DNA from 4 places in the Streptomyces sp. UF-297 genome. Region 4 is predicted to be linked to each of the others. Evidence: riboswitches for the same ligand, from Rfam matches in the RefSeq annotation. Region 4 holds a riboswitch; each other region holds the start of a gene.

Region 1 (4,952 bases), on a different contig from region 4:
TGTTGGTGTCGTTCGGCACCAGGTTCGGGCTGGAGGAGGTGAAGAAGAGACAGCGGTTGTCGGCGGTCAGCGTGCCGCCCATGCTCTCGCCCTGGCTGATCTGCGAGCCGTCGTGGGCGAAGGTGAGCTGCTGGGTGGTGCCCTTGACCAGGTCGCGCGCGAACAGGTCGTAGCGGCCCGCCGGATGGCCCGGTACGACCTCGGCCCAGCTGCTGGAGAAGACGGCGTAGCGGCCGTCGGGGCTGAGCGAGGCCTCCCAGGCGCCCACCGCCTCGCCGTTGTGGCCCTGGCTGGCCACCTCGGTCCTGCCGGTGTCCAGGTCGTGCACATAGAAGGGGTAGCTGCGCGGGCGCAGGTCCCGCCCGGATGCGGATCCCTGGCTGCCGGGGAGGTTCGTCGCCTTGGAGATGAAGCCCGCCTTGCGGCCGTCGGCGCTCAGCACCGGCGAGGCCGAGGGCCCCGTCGCCTGGCCTCCGGTGGCGGTGACGCTCACCCGCTTCACCGACCCGTCGCGCAGTTGGCGTACGAAGATGTCCTGGCTGCCGTTGGTGTCGCCGGGCACGAGGTCCGCGCGGCTGGAGGCGAACGCCACATGGCTGCCGTCGGCGCTGATCACCGGCATCTGGCTGCCCTGCTCCCCCGTGTGCGGGAGGCCGTCGATGGTGACGCCGGTGGTACGGCCCGTCCTGCGGTCGTGGACGAAGACGTCCTCCTCGGCGTTGGTGTCGTCCGGCACGAGGTTGGCGGCCCGGGAGCCGAAGGCCACATACCGCCCGTCGGCGCTCAGCGAGGGCGAGAAGGAGGGGCCGTCGCCCTGGGCGCCGCCGGTGGCCACGCTGATCCGCTCCACCGCGCCGGTCCTCAAGTCCCTGACGAAGACGTCCCATTGGGCGTTGGTGTCGCCGGGCACGAGATTGGTGGCCGCCGAGGCGAAGGCGGCATAGCGCCCGTTGCCGCTGAGGGCCACGCCGCTGGAGCTGCCGTCGCCCTGCGCGCCGCCGGCCGCGACGCTGATCCGCTCCGTGCGCGGCGCGTTGGCCTGCGCCCCGGCCGTCCCCGCGGGCAGCAGCGCGGCCACCGCGCAGGCCAGCACGGCGACGGCTCTTCGTGACCCGCTGTGTCGTGCGCTCATCGGCTTTCCCCTCCTACAGGTCGGTTCTGCAGCCGCCGGACGAAGACATCGCCCGAGGCGTTGGTGTCGCCGGGCACCAGACCCTCGTCCCGGGAGTCGAAGAGCGCCGTACGCCCCGACGCGTCGGGCACCACGGCGTTGGTCCAGGACGTGGACTGCGCCCCGTCGGCGGCGAGGTTGACGCGCTGGACCGCCCCGGTCCTCAGGTCCCGTACGAACCCGTCCGCGTAGCCGTTGGTGTCGCCCGGCACGAGGTTGGTCGCCACCGACGTGAAGAACAGCCGCCGGTTGTCCGCGCTCAGCCGCCCGTCGGAGGCCCATCCGTTGCCCTGCGCGCCGTCGTGGGCGCGGGTCAGCAGCCGGGTGCCGCCGTCCCCGTTCAGGTCGCGGGCGAAGATGTCGTACGTGCCGTTGGTGTCGCCCGGCACCACATCGCCGGCCGGGCTCACGAAGAGCGCGTAGCGGCCGTCCGGGCTCAGCGAGGTGGAGGGTGTCACGCCGACGGCGGCGCCGGCGGTGCTCAGGCTCGCCGCCCTCGTCCGCCCCGAGCCGAGGTCGTGGACGTACATCGGGTCCAGTGGCGGCGGGCGCAGCGCGGTTCTCGCGCCGGGCAGATTCGACGCCCGCGAGACGAAGCCGACCCGGCGGCCGTCCGCGCTGATCGTCGGGATGCGGGAGGCGCCCTCGGCCTGGCTCCCGTCGCTCGCCACGCTCACCCGCCGCGTCGTTCGCTCCCGCAAGTCCGCGACGAAGACGTCCTGGCTCTCGTTGGTGTCCCCCGGCACCAGGTCCGCCCGGGACGAGCCGAATGCGAGATATCGCCCGTCACCGCTGATCGCGAAGCCCTGGACGCCGTAGCCGTACGGCGAGGTGCCCGCGCCCGCCGTGGGGCTCTGCGTCCGCCCGGTCACCCGGTCGCGCACGAAGACGTCGCCCTCTTTGTTGGTGTCCCCCGGTACCAGGTTGCCCGCCGAGGAGGAGAAGGCGACATACCGGCCGTCGGCGCTGATGGCGGGCGAACCGGAGAGAGCGTCGCCCTGCGTCCCGTCGCTGCCGACGCTGACCAGTTCGACCTTTCCGGTCCGCAAATCCTTGAGATAGACGTCCTGTTGGCCATTGGTGTCCGACGGCCCGAGGTCCGCGGCGTCGGAGGTGAAGGCGGCGTAGCGCCCGTCGGCGCTGAGCGCCGGGCTCGCCGCGAAGCCGGCGGACTGGGCCCCGTCCGCGGCCGCGCTGACCCGCTCGGTGGCCGCGGCGGACCGCGCCGAAGCCGCCCCGGCGGGCAGCAGCCCGGCCGCGAGGCACGCCCCGGCAGCCACCACGACCCCGGCTCTTAACCGTGCACGCATGTCTCCCCCCTCACACTTGGCCCCCTGCGGCCCCGATGGCCGACGGAGCAGTCAAGGAGCCAATACGCTGCACGGGCCCCGGTCAACGCCTCGACGGCGGCCCGGTCCCGCAATACGCCCCGTTCATCAGGGCTCTCTAACACACCTGAGGGCATGCCGCCGCCACGCGACACAAGATGTGGGGGTGCGTGCGTCGGCCAGCACAAGATGTATGCTCGTCCTCGCTGTCGCCGCAGGGGAATCCGGTGCAAATCCGGAACTGTCCCGCAACGGTGTACGAGTGCGCATTTAAGCACCCGTGAGTCCGAGGACCTGCCGACGGTACGACCCGCCGCGACCGGCGCGGTCGCTGTTTCGTCCGGGCCTCGCGGGTTGGGCCGGTGGACGCTACGAGTGTGCCCGCACCCCTCTTTTCCGGGGTGCCGTGTGCCCGTACGCGCCCGTCGCGCACCACCCCTCGCGGCCCCCGCCGAGTGAGGGAGAGCACCACGTGACCATCGCGCCGACGGAGCCCGCGTCAGCCGCTGCGGCCGTGCAGAACACGCGCGCCGCGCAGGCCACGCAGGCCACGGAGACCGCAGACGGGCCCGGCACCGCCCTGCTGCGCACCCTGACCGACCTCACCGCGGATCTCCCCGCCACCGACCCCGGCAAGGTCGCGGCCGCCGCCCTGCGCGGACGCCACGCGGGCTCCGACGAGGCCGAGTTGAGGTCCCTGGCCACCGAGGCGGCGGCCGGTCTGATCGGCGACGAGCCGCAGTACTCCAAGCTCGCCGCGCGCCTGCTCACCCTCGCCGTCGCCGACGAGGCCGCGGGCCAGGGCGCCGTCTCCTTCTCGGCCTCCGTCGAGGTCGGCCACCGCGAGGGCCTGATCGCGGACGACACCGCCGAGTTCGTACGCACCCACGCCGAGCGCCTGGACGAGCTGGTCACCACGGCCCTGAAGGACGGCGCGGACGACCGCTTCGGCTACTTCGGCCTGCGCACCCTGCACTCGCGCTATCTGCTGCGCCACCCCATCACCCGGCAGGTCATCGAGACCCCCCAGCACTTCCTGCTGCGGGTGGCCTGCGGCCTGGCGGAGGACCGCTCCCTGCGGGCCCTCGATGACGTCGCCGAGCTGTACCGCCTGACCAGCACGCTCTCCTACCTGCCGTCCTCCCCCACCCTGTTCAACTCCGGCACCCGCCACCCGCAGATGTCCTCCTGCTACCTGCTGGACTCCCCGCTGGACGAGCTGGACTCGATCTACGGCCGCTACCACCAGGTGGCGCGCCTGTCCAAGCACGCGGGCGGCATCGGCCTGTCGTACTCCCGTATCCGCGCCCGCGGTTCGCTGATCCGCGGCACCAACGGGCACTCCAACGGCATCGTGCCGTTCCTGCGCACGCTGGACTCCTCGGTCGCCGCCGTCAACCAGGGCGGCCGGCGCAAGGGCGCGGCCTGCGTCTACCTGGAGACCTGGCACGCGGACATCGAGGAGTTCCTGGAGCTGCGCGACAACACCGGTGAGGAGGCGCGCCGCACCCACAACCTGAACATCGCGCACTGGATCCCGGACGAGTTCATGCGCCGGGTGGACGCCGACCAGGACTGGTCGCTGTTCTCCCCGGTGGACGTCCCCGAACTGGTGGACCTGTGGGGCGCCGAGTTCGACGCCGCGTACAAGAAGGCCGAGGCCGAGGGCAAGGCCGTCAAGGCCGTGCCCGCCCGGGTCCTGTACGCGCGGATGATGCGTACGCTCGCGCAGACCGGCAACGGCTGGATGACCTTCAAGGACGCCGCCAACCGCACCGCCAACCAGACCGCCGAGCCCGGCAACGTGGTGCACTCCTCCAACCTGTGCACCGAGATCCTCGAGGTCACCAACGACGGCGAGACCGCCGTGTGCAACCTCGGCTCGGTCAACCTCGCCGCCCACCTGGGCGAGGACGGGCAGATGGACTGGGAGCGGCTGGACGCCACCGTGCGCACCGCCGTCACCTTCCTCGACCGCGTGGTGGACATCAACTTCTACCCGACCGACGAGGCCGGCGCCTCCAACTCCCGCTGGCGCCCGGTGGGGTTGGGCCTGATGGGCCTGCAGGACGTCTTCTTCCGGCTGCGCCTGGCCTTCGACTCGCCCGAGGCCAAGGAGCTGTCCACGCACATCTCCGAGCGCATCATGCTCGCGGCGTACGAGGCCAGCGCCGACCTCGCCGAGCGGCACGGCGCGCACCCGGCCTGGTCCGCGACCCGCACCGCGCGCGGCGTGCTGCACCCCGACCACTACCCCAACGCCGAGCCGCGCTGGGCCGGCCGCTGGGAGGCGCTGCGCGCCCGCATCGCCACCACCGGCATGCGCAACTCCCTGCTCCTGGCCATCGCGCCGACCGCCACCATCGCCTCGATCGCGGGCGTGTACGAGTGCATCGAGCCGCAGGTCTCCAACCTCTTCAAGCGCGAGACGCTCTCGGGCGAGTTCCTCCAGG
Region 2 (4,952 bases), on a different contig from region 4:
CCGGGATATCGCGACGGTGATCGTACGGCCCCGAGGGGCGGCGTAGTCCAGGGGGACGGTGACGTCCGCGCACTGCACACCGGCCTTGTCCAGATCGCGGCCCACGGTGTCGTCCGCGTTCTTGGCGCAGTTCCCCCAGCCCAGGCGCTGGTCGTAGTAACGGTCGAGCCCGGAGGCGGATTTCGAGGTGGTGGGGGCCGCTGAGGCCGTGGCGGTGGGGACGGCGCCGAGGAGAGCGGCGAGGGTCAGGCCCACGGCGGAGGCGCGGCGCACGGCGGGGCTGGGGGTGGTCACGAAGTCTCCTGGGGGTGCTGGGTGTTGTGGTCGGCGGCGCCAGTCGTCTGTGCCGCGTCCGCCATGGACAGGGCAGCCGCCACCACGCCCGACGGGATAACCGGCACTGCTGCGGACCGGGCCGCTCGGTGTCCGTCAAGGGGTGATCTGTTCGCCGTGTTCCGTGTATGTCTCACACCGTCAGACGCTAAGCGGAACAGCCGCCCCCACTCACTACGGCTATCCCCCCAACCCCGGTAGGGCCACCCCCAGCAACGGCCCGTCCACGGACCTGCGTACAACCCCCAAGATCCACCTGGCCGGTGAGGCCGGCCGACGTCCGCTCGCGTTCACCATCACACCGAGCCGGCGGGGTGACGCCCCGCGAATCGGGCTCTCAGAGGATCGGCGGGCGGCCCAGGCGCGTCATTTTCCCTACCGTGCGCCATGTCATCGGCTTGCGCGGGCCGCAGGATGTCCGCACACCCTCGATGAAGCCCCGCCACCAGGCTTTCAGGCCGGTGAGGGACCGGATGCGCGCCAAGGTGAGGAGGATCCACACGCCGAGATAGACGGGGACCAAAAGGGCGGGAAGGCGGCGGCGGGCGAGCCAGACGCGGTTGCGCGCGGTGAAACGGTAGTAGACCGCATGGCGGGCCGGTGAGGTCTTGGGGTGCTGGAGGACGAGTGCGGGTTCGTACAGGATCGTCCAGCCCGCGTCGAGTGCGCGCCAGGCCAGGTCGGACTCCTCGTGTCCGAAGAAGAACGCGGCCGGCCACAGGCCGATCTGACGGAGCATGGGCATCGAGAAGGCATGTCCGCCACCGAGGAACGCGGTCACCGGGCCACGGCGCATCGGGTCGTCGGCCCGCAGGCGCGGGACCCAGCGCCGCTCGGTGTGGCCGCGTTCGTCAGCCACCCTGAATCCGACGATCCCCAGCTCCGGATCGTCGGCGAACAGCCGCTGGACCCTACGGAAGACGTCGTCGGCGATGAGCAGGCCGTCATCGTCCAGCTCGATGACGACATCGACCTCGCCCGCATCGCGCAACATCTTCAGACCGACGTTGCGGCCGCCGGGGCAGCCCAGGTTCTCCTCGAGCGGGATCTTGGTCACGTCCGCCGAAATGTCGGTGAGGGGTGTTGCGTTGCCCACGAGGACGACGCGCGTGGCGGGTGTGTCCTGTTTTTCCACCGAGGCGAGCAGGGCCTCCAGTTCTCGCGGGCGGGTGCCCATCGTCACGATGACGACTCCGAGGCGGGGCAATGGCATGACGGCGAACTCCAGCTATTGGCGAAGGTGCTGATGCTAGCCGCGCGTGAAGCCGCTGCCGGGTGTCACCGCCGGGCTGCGGTGTGACAAGCGCATGTGCGGCCGGATCGTGTCTCATTTCACGTACCGCTATGTGAACAGGGGTGTTCGTCGGGGGTGTGAGCGCTCTAGTGTGGCCGGTGCAGCTGGTTCGCCCTGTCCGCCAGGCAGGTGCGTCGTAAGAGGGAACCCGGTGGGAATCCGGGACTGCCCCGCAGCGGTGAGTGGGAACGAACGCCGTTATACGCACTGGATCCGGGCCGCGGATCCGGGAAGCGACGGCCAGTAGGTGTCCGCCGGAGGAATCCGGTCGGCGTGCTCACGAGTCCGAAGACCTGCCCGTTGCCCGTACGCGTCCATACGTGTGCGGACACTCCGGTGACCTCGAGGGCGGGTCGGCGTACATATCAGGCGAGCACGTGCGTCTTGCGCGCTTCGTGGTCCGGCCGGTGTGTCATTCCTTCGCGTTCTCCTCCCGTCGCCGGGGCTTGCAGAAGAACACATCCGCGAAGGAGAGTTCCGTGACAGCGAAGCCCGCAGCCGCGGCAGCACGGGCCACCGTGTACGGCTACCCCCGCCAGGGTCAGAACCGCGAACTGAAGAAGGCCATCGAGGGCTACTGGAAGGGCCGCGTCACCGCGGACGCCCTGCTGGAGACCGCGAAGGACCTGCGCCGTTCGAACTGGCAGCAGCTGGCCGAGGCCGGCGTCCACGAGGTGCCGACCGGTGACTTCTCGTACTACGACCACGTCCTGGACACCAGCGTCATGGTCGGAGCTGTCCCGGACCGGCACCGCGCCGCCGTCGAGGCCGACGCCCTGGACGGCTACTTCGCGATGGCGCGCGGCACGCAGGACGTGGCGCCGCTGGAGATGACCAAGTGGTTCGACACCAACTACCACTATCTCGTACCGGAGTTGGGGCCCGACACGGTCTTCGCCGCCAACTCCGCCAAGCAGGTCGGTGAGCTCAAGGAGGCGCTCGCGCTCGGCCTCACGCCGCGCCCGGTCCTCGTCGGCCCCATCACCTACCTCCTGCTGTCCAAGCCCGCTCCCGGCGTCGCCGCCGACTTCGATCCGCTGACCCTGCTCGACCGGCTCCTTCCCGTGTACGCGGAGGTGCTGTCCGACCTCCGTGCGGCCGGGGCCACTTGGGTGCAGCTGGACGAGCCCGCGCTGGTGCAGGACCGCACCGCGGCCGAGCTGAACGCCGCCGAGCGCGCCTACCGTGACCTCGGCGCCCTCACCGACCGCCCGCAGCTGCTGGTCGCCTCGTACTTCGACCGGCTCGGCGAGGCCCTGCCCGTCCTGGCCAAGGCCCCCGTCGACGGTCTGGCGCTGGACTTCACCGAGGCCGCCGCCGGCAACCTGGACGCGCTCGCCGCGGCCGGCGGCCTGCCCGGCAAGCGGCTGGTCGCCGGTGTCGTCAACGGCCGCAACATCTGGATCAACGACTTCGAGAAGTCGCTGGCCACCCTCGGCACGCTGCTGGGCCTGGCCGACCGGGTGGACGTGGCCGCCTCCTGCTCGCTGCTGCACGTTCCGCTCGACGCCACCGCCGAGCGCGACATCGACCCGCAGGTGCTGCGCTGGCTCGCCTTCGCCCGGCAGAAGACCACCGAGATCGTCACGCTCGCCCGCGGTCTCGCACAGGGCACCGACACCATCGCCGCCGAACTGGCCGCCAACCGCGCCGACCTGGCCTCCCGCGCCGGTTCCGCGATCACCCACGACCCCGCCGTGCGCGACCGCGCCGCCGCCGTCACCGACGCCGACGGCCGCCGTTCGGCCCCGTACGAGCAGCGGGCCGGCGCCCAGCGCGCCCACCTGGGCCTGCCGCTGCTGCCGACCACCACCATCGGCTCCTTCCCGCAGACCGCCGAGCTGCGCACCGCCCGGGCCGACCTGCGCGCGGGCCGCATCGACACGGCCGGGTACGAGGAGCGCATCAAGAACGAGATCCGTGAGGTTCTCGCCTTCCAGGAGAAGGCGGGCATCGATGTCCTCGTGCACGGCGAGCCCGAGCGCAACGACATGGTGCAGTACTTCGCCGAGCAGCTGACCGGCTACCTCGCCACGCAGCACGGCTGGGTCCAGTCGTACGGCACCCGCTATGTGCGCCCGCCGGTCCTCGCCGGTGACATCTCGCGGCCCGAGCCGATGACGGTGCGCTGGACGACGTACGCCCAGTCGCTCACCGACCGTCCGGTCAAGGGCATGCTGACCGGCCCGGTCACCATGCTCGCCTGGTCCTTCGTCCGCGACGACCAGCCGCTGGGCGACACCGCCCGCCAGGTCGCCCTCGCCCTGCGCGACGAGGTCAACGACCTTGAGGCGGCCGGGACTTCGGTCATCCAGGTGGACGAGCCCGCGCTGCGCGAGACGCTGCCGCTGCGGGCGGCCGACCACAGTGCCTACCTCGCCTGGGCCACCGAGGCGTTCCGCCTGACCACCAGTGGTGTGCAGGACCGGACCCAGATCCACACCCACATGTGCTACGCCGAGTTCGGCGACATCGTCCAGGGCATCGACGACCTCGACGCCGACGTCATCAGCCTGGAGGCCGCCCGCTCCCACATGCAGGTCGCCCGCGAGCTGGCCGCCCACGGCTATCCGCGCGAGGCCGGACCCGGTGTGTACGACATCCACTCCCCCCGCGTGCCGAGCGCCGAGGAGGCCTCCAGCCTGCTGCGCAAGGGCCTCGGCGCCATCCCGGCCGAGCGCCTGTGGGTCAACCCCGACTGCGGTCTGAAGACCCGCGGCTGGCCCGAGACCCGCGCCTCGCTGGAGAACCTCGTCGCCGCCGCGCGGACCGTCCGGGCGGAGCTCGCCTCGTCCTGAACCGGTGACGGCCGGGACGGGCTCGCCCGAGCCCGTCCCGGCCGTCACGTTTTTCCCTGGGCAGGGCAGCCTGCCGCGCACCGCCACCTCTCGTCCCGCAGCGTCCCCCGGATGCTCCGGCCGCCCGATGCCACAGATCCCGCGCCGTGTCAGCGGGGGCAATCAAGCCAACCCCTCAGGTCACTCTGTTGCCGCGGCAACGGCGCCTCTACGCTGATGTGCGCAGTCGGTTCGCGCCTTTTTCCGGGGCGCGTCGTAAGAGGGAACCCGGTGGGAATCCGGGACTGTCCCGCAGCGGTGAGTGGGAGCGAACGCCGTCAACGGCACTGGGCCCCGTCCAGGGGCGCGGGAAGCGACGGCCAGTAGATGTCGCCGGAAGGCCCGGCCGACGTGCCCACGAGTCCGAAGACCTGCCACTGTGCGCGTGCGGCGACGCATGCGCTGTTCACGGTGACCTCGAGGGCTGGGTCGGCGGTGCAGGCGGCGTGACGCGCGTACGGTCGCGGCCGCCTTCTCGCTCTGCGGTC
Region 3 (4,952 bases), on a different contig from region 4:
TGTCCTGAAGGGGCGCTCGGCCACCACCCACTGGCTCGCCCGCGGCCTGCTGGCCGCGCACGGCGCGCGGGTCAGCGAGGAGCGCGTGGTCATCGACGGCGATGTGGTCACCGGCGCGGGCGTATCGGCCGGTCTGGACATGGCGCTGACCCTGATCGCGAAGATCTGGGGCACGGAGCGGGCGCAGCTGACCCAGCTGATGACGGAGTACGACCCCCGGCCGCCCTTCGACGCCGGTTCGCCGGACAAGGCGCCGGCCGAACTGGTCGCCTCCGTACGGAAGTCGCTGGCCTGAGCGTGCGGGACAGCGTGGACCCCCGCCCCTGCGGCCCGACCGGTCCGGCGCAGGCCGTGCGGGAGGTGGTGGTCGTGGTCTACGACGGGGTGCAACTGCTGGACGCGGCCGGTCCCCTGGAGGTGTTCTCCTCCGCGGGAGGCCTGCGGGACGGGGCCTACCGGGTGCGGCTGGCCTCCGTGGACGGCCGGGACGTGGTGACCTCCTCCGGCATCCGCCTCGGCGTACACCTGCGGCTGCCGGACGCGGAGCCGGACACCCTGCTGGTGGCCGGCGGCTGGGGCCACGGCGGCACGGCCTGCGGGGCCGAACTGACCGCTCAGGTAAGGCTGGTGGCCGGCCGGGCGCGCCGGATCGCCTCGGTGTGCACCGGCGCCTTCGTCCTGGCCGAGGCCGGGCTGCTGGACGGCAGGCGGGCCACCACGCACTGGGCGCTGTGCGAAGAGCTGGCGGCCGAACACCCCTCGGTGAGCGTGGAGCCGGACGCGATCTTCGTACGCGACGGGCCGGTGGTGACCTCCGCCGGGGTGAGCGCGGGGGTGGACCTGGCGCTGGCCCTGGTGGAGGAGGACCACGGCGCCGCGCTCTCCCGGGAGGTCGCCAAATGGCTGGTGGTCTTCCTCCAACGGCCCGGCGGACAGTCCCAGTTCAGCCTGCGCAACCGCGCCCCGGCGCTACCGGACGGGCCGCCGCGCGCCCTGCTCGACGACATCGCCGTCGACCCGGCGGCGGACCTGTCGGTCCAGGCGATGGCCGCCCGGCTGTCGATGAGCCCGCGGCACTTCAGCCGGATGTTCACCCGCCGGGTCGGCACCAGCCCCGGGCGGTACGTGGAGCGGGCGCGGGTGGAGGCGGCGCGGGAGATGCTGGAGAGCGGCGCGGAGGGGGTACGGGCGGTGGCGCGGCGCTGCGGGTTCAACTGCGCCGAGACCATGCGCCGTACGTTCCTGCGCGAGATCGGGGTGCCGCCGAGCGCGTACCGCAGCCGGTTCAGCCGTACGGGCATCGAAGGGCCCACGGCGCGGGACGGGACGCGCGGGAAGGCGGCCGGAGGTCCGGGAGGGGAGGCCGGGCCTCCGGCCGGCGATGCCGGTTTCCGCGCCCCGTAAGGCGCGGGGGCCGTGCTCGACTCCCCTCCACGGCCTGCGGTGCGACGACCGCGCGTCCGGCAAAGCGCTCAGGCGGCCGGTGCCGGGACTGCCGCGTCGGCGCCGGCGCTGCGGGCGGAGCGTGCCGCGCGCAGGCCCAGGGCGCCGAAGACGCCGCCCAGGACCGCCCACAGCAGGACGTGGGAGGCCAGGGAGAGCACCCGGAAGTCCCACAGGAGGGTGGCCGAGACGGGTACCGGGTCGGGGTTGCCGGGGAGCGCGAACAGCAGCGCGAGGGTGGCGATCGCGGTGAGCGCGACGGCCAGTTGACGTACCGGCTCGGTGCGGCCGGCCAGTCTGCGGTGGATCTGCCAGGCCAGCAGCATGCCCAGGGCGCCGATGACGACCGCGGCCAGCCACAGCATCTGGCGCTGCCCGACCGTGCCGGAGTCGCCGACGCCGGGCGGGTTGGCGGGGTAGCGCAGTCCGGGCAGCAGCGCGACGCCGGTGAACGCGGCGGCCGCCATGGCCAGCGCGCGCGGCCAGGGCCGCTCGCCCGGGGCGCCGCGGCGGTGGATCAGCGCGTAGGCGACGGCGAAGAGCAGCCCCAGTGCCAGACCGGCGACGACCGCGGTGACCACCAGGCCGAAGTGCTGGGTGGAGCGGGTGAACAGCTCCTCGTGGTGCTGGGTGACGGCGGCGCCCGCGTCGTGGTGCTCCATGCGCTCCTGGCGCGCCTCCTCGGCGCGGATCGCGCGGTCCATCAGCGGTTCGGCGAGCAGCAGGGAGAAGAGACCGGTCAGCAGACCGGCCGCGCCGCCCGCGAGCAGTCCCCGTCGCAGGAAGGGGAGTACGGGGTGGTTCATGGTGCGTGCGCCCCGATCAGTGGCAGGGGGCGCCGAAGAGGTGCCGTCCGTCGTGGGAGAACTCGTGGAGGTAGTCGCCGGTCGCGGAGATGAGGGAGCCGTTGTCGATGAAGACGGCGTAGAGCGCGATCAGCGCGATGATGACGGCGCCGCCCGCGATCAGCCAGTCGCGGGTGCGGGTCGTGGCGGCCGAGACGGCCGCCGGGTCGGTGTGCTGCGCGGTGTGCAGTGACATCCGAAGTGCCTCCTTGTGGGGTTTCCACGCCCCATGGCAGGAGGACGACGGGTCAGTTCCTGACTCCCGCGAGCGGCGCTGCTCGCGGTCACAGTGGCGGGACCGTCCCGGATTCGCACCGGGTTCCTGTCTGCCGTCGCCTCGATGTATGGACTTGTCGCAACGGAGATTCCCAGCAGGACGGGCACATGTCAACCAGCGCACGGGCGCACGCGACCGTGCCCGGCCGGCGGTCCGCTCCCCCCTGAACCGCCGACCGGTCGGTCCTCGACCGCCGCGGCGCCAGGGCTGCGGGAGAGGCCCTGTCGCCGGGGGGAGGCGCTGGGAGTGCGTAGGTCGGACACGGCCGGGGACTGGGGCCAGGCGACCTACTCTAGAACGCCTGAACGCCCCCGCCTAGGGGCAGTTGAGGCCAAGCCGTCATCGGCTCGTCGATAGGTCGACAGTGCTCCTCGCCCCTGTGCAACGATGGATCGGACCGGTCTTGTCCCGTGCTCCGAGGGGGAGTGGATGTACGGAAATGTGGGGGGGCCGGGGGGACGCCCCCCGGGTGGACACCGCACCGCAGGCCGCCGGCGCACGGCGCTGGCGGCGGTCTCGGCCGCGGGTGCGCTGCTGATGCTGGCCGGGTGCTTCGGCTCTTCGGAAAAGGGCGGGGAGAGAGAGGGCGAGGGCGGGGCCGGCGCGCCCGTTCTGGGGCAACAGCCCAAGTCCACCGCGCGGTTCTGGGTCAACCCCGACGGAAATGCGGCCCGCCAGATGGCCGCGTACACCAAGGAAGGCAAGGCGTCCGACGCCGAACTGATCGAGAAGATCGCCTCCCGGCCCGTCGCCGAGTGGATCGGCGTGGACAACGCGGAGAGCGAAGCGCGCGGCTTCACCGAGGCCGCCGCCAAGGCCGACCGCGACGCCCTGCTCGTCCTCTACAACATCCCGCACCGCGACTGCGGCAACTACTCCAAGGGCGGCGCCGCGGACGGCAACGCCTACCGCGGCTGGCTCGACGGCGTCGTCAAGGGCATCGGCGACCGCGCCACGACCGTCATCCTGGAGCCGGACGCGCTGCCGCACATCGAGGACAAGTGCACCCCCGAGCAGTTCCACGAGGAGCGCTACGCCCTGCTGACCGAGGCCGTGGGCAAGCTCAAGGCGCTGCCGAGGACCAAGGTCTACCTCGACGCCGGCAATCCGCACTGGATCAAGGACCCGGGCCGTATGGTCGAGCCGCTGCGCCGCGCGGGCATCGACAAGGCCGACGGCTTCGCGCTGAACATCTCCAACTACCAGACCACGGAAGAGAACACGAAGTACGGCAAGCAGCTGTCGGGGATGCTCGGCGGCAAGCCCTTCGTCATCGACACCAGCCGCAACGGCAACGGCCCGGCGCCGGGCGGCGACGACGCGGAGAGCTGGTGCAACCCCCCGGGCCGGGCGCTGGGCAAGGCCCCGACGGTCAGGACCGGCGACCCGCTGGTGGACGCCTATCTGTGGATCAAGCGCCCCGGGGAGTCGGACGGCACCTGCAAGGGCGGGCCCAAGGCGGGGGAGTGGTGGCCCGAGTACGCCCTTCAGCTCGCCCGCAATTCGCGGTAGTTGAGCAACAGAGAGGGGCGCCCCGGTGATCCGGGGCGCCCCTCTTCGTATGCGGACTCCTCAACCGCTCGCTTCGTATACGGGCACCTCAACTGCCCTGCGCCACCGGCACCTTGAGCCAGACCGCCTCGGACGGGGTGCCCCGGTCGTCCACGGCGTTGAGCATGTACCAGCCGGGCGGGACCAGGGACGGGTCCTTGGGCAGGGTGGCGGTCACGGAGTCCTTGGTGCGGGTGAAGTCCAGCGCGATGGAGCGCTGTTCGATGTTGGTGACATGGGTGAAGGAGCTGGGCCGGATCAGCCGCAGCTTCTTGATGCCCGCGCTCTGCGCCGTCCTGTAGGTGACCTTGCCGCCGAGCGGGACGGTCCTGCGCTCGGACCCGGTCAGCTGGGGCCGGGAGTCGCGGTAGAGGTAGGGCGGGGTGTAGAGGTCGATCTGCTGCTCGAAGACGCCGGGCTTGGTGTTGTCCTTGTCGGCGAACAGCGAGTCGGAGCCGAAGGTCATCACCCGGCCGTCCGGCAGCAGCAGCGCCCCGGAGTGGTAGTTGCGGCCCACCAGCGGCTCGGCCACCTCCCGCGAGGTGTTGGCCGCCGGGTCGTACAGCTCGGCCCTGAGGATGTTGGAGTCCGAGCGCCCGCGGTAGTCGCCCGAGCCGTTGGTGGTCAGGACCGTGTCGTCCGGCATGATCACGCTGCTGGGGTAGCGGGCCTTCTCGTACAGCGGCGGCCCGTCCTTGAAGCGCGGGCTGTCCGCGTGCAGATCCACGATCCGGGTCCTGGCGGTGGCCTTGGGGTCCTCGCCGACCCCGCCGCCGCCCAGGACCATGTACTTCTGGTCCTGCGCGGGCGGCAGCAGTACGGACATCGAGGTCTCC
Region 4 (4,952 bases):
CCGTCCAGAGCGCGCCCCCGCTCGTCACGGAAGAACGTCTCCCCACCGAGGACCTCGGCCACTCCGTGGTGGATCTCGTACCCCTGCACCGGCTCGCCCAGCGCCTCACCGGCCGGCCGCGCGAGGGTCTTCTGTGCCGCGAACCGTACGCGTACGGGCAGCAGCCCCAGGCCGTCCACGGCGCCCGCCCGCGACTCGACCTCGTCCTCGATCAGCTCGCCCAGCATCTGGAACCCGCCGCAGATCCCCAGCACCGGGCGCCCCTCGGCGGCCCGCCGCGCCACGGCGTCGGCCAGCCCGCGCTCGCGCAGCCACCGCAGGGCGCGCACCGTGCCGCGGGTGCCGGGCAGCACCACCAGGTCCGCGTCCGCCAGCTCCTCGGCGCGGTCCACGAAGCGCACCACCACGCCCGGTTCGGCCGCCAGCGCGTCCACGTCCGTGAAGTTGGACATCAGCGGTACGGCGGCGACCGCGACCCGCAGGACGTCCGCGCCGTGCGGCGGCGCCACCACGCTCTCGCGCACCGCGCCGCGCAGCGAGACCCGCAGCCCGTCCTCCTCGTCGATGCCCAGCCCGTGCTGGAAGGGCAGCACGCCCAGCGTCGGCCGCCCGCTCAGCTGCCGCATCATCTCCAGCCCGGGCTCCAGCAGCGTCACATCGCCCCGGAACTTGTTGACGAGATACCCCGCCACCAGCGCCTGGTCCTCCTTGGACAGCAGCGCCGTGGTCCCGAAGAACGACGCGAAGACCCCGCCGCGGTCGATGTCGCCGACGACCACGACCGGGATGCGGGCGGCCCGCGCGATGCCCATGTTCACGATGTCGGTACGGCGCAGATTGATCTCGGCGGGGCTGCCGGCGCCCTCGCAGATCACCGCGTCGTGCGTGCGCCGCAGCTCGGCCAGGCACTCGGTGACCGTGTCCAGCAGCTTCTCCTGCCGCCCGCTGTGGTAGCCGCGCGCGCTCAGCTCGCCCACCGGCTTGCCCATCAGCACCACCTGGCTGCTGCGGTCGCTGCCCGGCTTGAGGAGCACGGGGTTCATCAGGGCGCTGGGCTCCACGCGCGCCGCGGCCGCCTGCATGGCCTGCGCCCGGCCGATCTCCGCGCCCTGGCGGGTCACGAACGAGTTCAGCGACATGTTCTGCGCCTTGAAGGGCGCCACCCGCACGCCCTGGCGCACCAGCCAGCGGCAGATCCCCGCGGTGACCACGCTCTTGCCCGCGTCGGACGTGGTGCCGGCGACCAACAGCCCACCGCCGAGCGCCCCTTGCGCCCCCTTGCCGCGTCCGTTCACGCCACTCTCCTCGTCTGTACGGGCACCGGGGCGCCGTCCTCGATCCATCCGCCCGCCGGGGCGCCGCTGTTCCACCCGGACCGGGCACTCACTCCGGCCTCCGCAGAGCCGTACGCGAACCCGCCGTACGCGAACCGGCCGTACGCGAACGGCCGTTACGCGAGAGGGCCGCGCCCACCGCCAGCCGCCCCGCCACGGTCACCGCCAGCGCCAGCGCACCGACCCGGCGCGAGAGCCGTACCGCGCGCTCGATGTCCGCCACCTGCACGGGCCGCGCCGAGCCGTTGAGCACCGGCCGGTGCTCGATCCGGGTGCCGTACGCCAGCGTGCCGCCGAGCCGTACCCCCAGCGCGCCCGCGAACGCGGCCTCCACCGGGCCCGCGTTGGGGCTGGGGTGGCGCCCGCCGTCCTCGCGCCAGGCCCGCCACGCGCCGCGCCGGTCCGGCCCGGCCAGCGTCGCCAGCGCGGCCGTCAGCCGTGCGCCGGGCCAGCCGAAGACGTCGTCGGTACGGGCCGAGGCCCAGCCGAAGCGCCGGTAGCGCGCGGACTTGTGACCCACCATCGCGTCCAGGGTGTTGACGGCCCGGAAGCACACCAGCCCGGGAACCGCGGCCACGGCGCCCCACACCAGCGCGCCCACCACGGCGTCCGAGGTGTTCTCCGCCACCGACTCCACCACGGCACGGGCGATCTGCTGCTGGTCCAGCGAGCGCGGGTCGCGCCCGCACAGGTGCGGCAGCCGCTCCCGCGCCACGGCCACATCTCCCGCTTCCAGGGCGCCGCCGATCGCCCGCGCCTCGCGGCCCAGGGACGTACCGCCGAGGACGGACCAGGTGGCGGCGGCGGTCAGTGCGACGGCGGCGGGGGTACGGCCGCGCGCGGCACGGGCCAGCAGCGCGGCACCGGCCGCGGCGCCGCCCGCGCACAGCACGGCGTGCACGGCCCCGCGGCCGCGGTCGTCGCGCCACAGCCCGCGCTCGACGGCCGCGGCGGCCCGCCCGAACGCGGCCACCGGGTGGCCGCGCCTGGGGTCGCCCGCGATCAGGTCGCCGAGAAAGCCGAGGGCCGCGCCGCACGCGTAAGTGGCGTGTTCGGCAGGCATCGGATCAGACCGCCGCGCCTCGAAGAAGGGCCGGCAGAGCGGGGGAGAGGGGGGTGTGCGGCGCACGGCGCGCCAGGGTTCTCGAACTGCGGCCCGGCATGGCGGTATGTCCTCACTCAGGGTCCGCGCCCTGGCTCGACGTGACCGGCGACGAGAGTCTCCTGGCTCCCCGGATCGGCGCCGCCCCCGGCCTTCCAGCCCGTAATACGGCACGGGCCGTGACCTTCGTTGGAGGAGCGCTCCCCGGTGACAGTGGCGGGACCGCGCCGGATTCTCACCGGACTTCCTCATCTGTCGCCGAATGGCTCCGGCAGTCCACCACGCGCCGCGAATGCCCGTCAACTCACCGTTGACCTGCGGCGCAGTCCCGTCACACCGGCTGTGGCCAAAGCCACAGGGCGGCAGTGGGGGCACGCGCCAGGCGCCCGGCGCACACGGCTGCTGCCGTGCGCTTCCGGGCGCCTGGTCCAAGCGGTTTGCGCGGGGCGCGGGAGGGGGCCGGCCGTCAGCCGGCCACGATCAGGTAGATCCCGTACGCCACCGCCGCCGCGCACAGCGCGAAGCAGGCGTACGCGCCGATACGGGCCGGCGCGGAGGCGGCGACCGCCTCGCCGGTCTCCTGCTGCGGCTTGCGGGACGTACCGACGATGCCGAGGGTGAACAGGCCCACGATCCCGACCGTCACCAGGAGGCTGACGCCGAAGACCTGGCCCAGAGCTGCCCAGTCGATGTGCATGGTTGAGTTTCCTTCTGGCTCTTGGCTGCGCCGGGAGCGTCAGCCCGTGGCCGTCGCGGCGGCCTTGGCGCGCGCCGCGGGGGCGGGCTCGGACGGGCTGTCGGCCACCGGGGCCGCGGCACCGGCCGGCGGCGGGGCGACGGTCTGCAGCGCGGCGGTGACCACGCCCACCGGCTCGTCGGCCGGCACCTCGTTGACGTTGGTGTGGTCCACCGGCTTGCGGCGCGAGGCCAGCCAGATGGCACCGCAGGCGATCACGGCCAGCACGGCCACCGTCGCCACGCCCCAGTCGCCCTGTCCCGCCAGGTAGGCGGCGGCCGCCGCGACCAGACCCGCGGCCGGCAGCGTCAGGCCCCAGGCGATGACCATGCGGCCCGCCGTGGACCAGCGCACCACGCCGCCCTTGCGGCCCAGCCCGGAGCCCATGACCGAGCCCGAGCAGACCTGGGTGGTGGAGAGCGCGAAGCCGAGGTGGGAGGAGGCCAGGATGGTGGCGGCGGCGCCGGTCTGGGCGGCGAAGCCCTGCGGCGGCTGGATGTCGGTGATGCCCTTGCCCATCGTGCGGATGATCCGCCAGCCGCCCAGGTACGTACCGAGCGCGATGGCGATACCGGCCGAGGCGATGACCCACATCGGCGGGTCGGCCTGCGGGGCGAGCACCCCGCCGGTGATCAGCGCGAGGGTGATCACACCCATCGTCTTCTGGGCGTCGTTGGTGCCGTGGGCCAGGGAGACCAGCGCGGCCGAGGCGATCTGGCCGGAGCGGTAGCCCTTGGCGGTCTCCGCCTCGTCCCGGCCCCGGGCCAGGCGGTAGGTCAGGCGGGTGGCGGCCATCGCGGCCAGACCGGCGACGATCGGCGCGAACACGGCCGGGATGAGGACCTTCATCACCACGGCGCTGCCGTTGACGCCGTCGGTGCCCACCGACACCAGGGTGGCGCCGATCAGGCCGCCGAAGAGGGCGTGCGAGGAGCTGGAGGGCAGCCCGGCGAGCCAGGTCAGCAGGTTCCAGACGATGGCGCCGACCAGACCGGCGAAGATCACTTCAGGTCTGATCCCGGCGGTCTCGTCGATGATTCCCCCGGAGATGGTCTTGGCGACCTCCACGGACAGGAATGCGCCGACGAGGTTGAGGACCGCCGACATCGCCACCGCTGTCTTGGGCTTGAGCGCCCCGGTGGAAATGGTGGTGGCCATCGCGTTGGCCGTGTCGTGGAAGCCGTTCGTAAAGTCGAACACCAAGGCCGTGACGATCACGATCCCGATGAGAAGCGTGATGTGTTCCATTCACCCAGGCAATCAGTTCGATGGGCAGTGACGCACGGGACCGTACGGACGATGGGTGAACGGAAGGTGAACTGGGACGGGCGCGGCGGTGACGCCCCCGCCGAGTTCGTGCGGAGGCGCCGCCGCGATCACCGGACGTTCACCCTCTGGCGAACCGCCTCAGCTCTCGCATCGAGCCGTTCCACTGGTTCTGGTCACCCGGCAGCGAGCCCCCGTTGTCGTACTGCCAGATGCTGTGGAAGTCCCAGCCGCCGGGCAGCGGGCCCGGCGAGCTGTGCCAGTTGGCCAGCCACAGCGGGTGGTGGTTCGCGAAGGAGCGGGCGCCGCCGGTGCAGCCGTTCCACCACCGCGTCGTGGTGTAGATCACGGGCCGCCGGCCCGTCTGGCGCTTCACCTCGTCGCTGAAGTCCCAGATCCAGCGCACCAGCCGCTTCTTGCTCATGCTGAAGCACGGGTGCTTCTTGTCGTACGGGTTGTGCTCGATGTCCAGGGCGGGCGGCAGCGTCCGGCCGTCGCCCGTCCAGCGGCCCCC

The links. A riboswitch is a leader RNA that binds a small molecule or an ion and turns the genes downstream of it on or off. The one in region 4 is predicted to bind cobalamin.
Region 1: another riboswitch for cobalamin. It lies ahead of AC4IJH_RS27245 (ribonucleoside-diphosphate reductase subunit alpha); the one in region 4 lies ahead of AC4IJH_RS16680 (cobalamin biosynthesis protein).
Region 2: another riboswitch for cobalamin. It lies ahead of metE (5-methyltetrahydropteroyltriglutamate--homocysteine S-methyltransferase); the one in region 4 lies ahead of AC4IJH_RS16680 (cobalamin biosynthesis protein).
Region 3: another riboswitch for cobalamin. It lies ahead of AC4IJH_RS38765 (CbtB domain-containing protein); the one in region 4 lies ahead of AC4IJH_RS16680 (cobalamin biosynthesis protein).

What each region holds. Positions count from the first base shown of each region.
Region 1 is NZ_JBSIBZ010000055.1:57,680-62,631, reverse strand. It holds gene AC4IJH_RS27255 (TolB family protein) at 1-1,132, opposite strand, end outside; gene AC4IJH_RS27250 (TolB family protein) at 1,129-2,481, opposite strand; cobalamin riboswitch at 2,689-2,815, shown strand; gene AC4IJH_RS27245 (ribonucleoside-diphosphate reductase subunit alpha) at 2,972-4,952, shown strand, end outside.
Region 2 is NZ_JBSIBZ010000087.1:34,240-39,191, reverse strand. It holds gene AC4IJH_RS35165 (alpha/beta hydrolase) at 1-294, opposite strand, end outside; gene AC4IJH_RS35160 (glycosyltransferase family 2 protein) at 671-1,546, opposite strand; cobalamin riboswitch at 1,716-1,942, shown strand; gene metE (5-methyltetrahydropteroyltriglutamate--homocysteine S-methyltransferase) at 2,107-4,425, shown strand; cobalamin riboswitch at 4,636-4,856, shown strand.
Region 3 is NZ_JBSIBZ010000111.1:15,172-20,123, forward strand. It holds gene AC4IJH_RS38750 (DJ-1/PfpI family protein) at 1-295, shown strand, start outside; gene AC4IJH_RS38755 (GlxA family transcriptional regulator) at 352-1,404, shown strand; gene AC4IJH_RS38760 (CbtA family protein) at 1,473-2,249, opposite strand; gene AC4IJH_RS38765 (CbtB domain-containing protein) at 2,266-2,484, opposite strand; cobalamin riboswitch at 2,518-2,657, opposite strand; gene AC4IJH_RS38770 (glycoside hydrolase family 6 protein) at 2,995-4,077, shown strand; gene glxA (radical copper oxidase GlxA) at 4,166-4,952, opposite strand, start outside.
Region 4 is NZ_JBSIBZ010000024.1:65,046-69,997, reverse strand. It holds gene AC4IJH_RS16685 (cobyric acid synthase) at 1-1,295, opposite strand, end outside; gene AC4IJH_RS16680 (cobalamin biosynthesis protein) at 1,384-2,397, opposite strand; cobalamin riboswitch at 2,533-2,732, opposite strand; gene AC4IJH_RS16675 (hypothetical protein) at 2,903-3,133, opposite strand; gene AC4IJH_RS16670 (inorganic phosphate transporter) at 3,173-4,420, opposite strand; gene AC4IJH_RS16665 (lysozyme) at 4,560-4,952, opposite strand, start outside.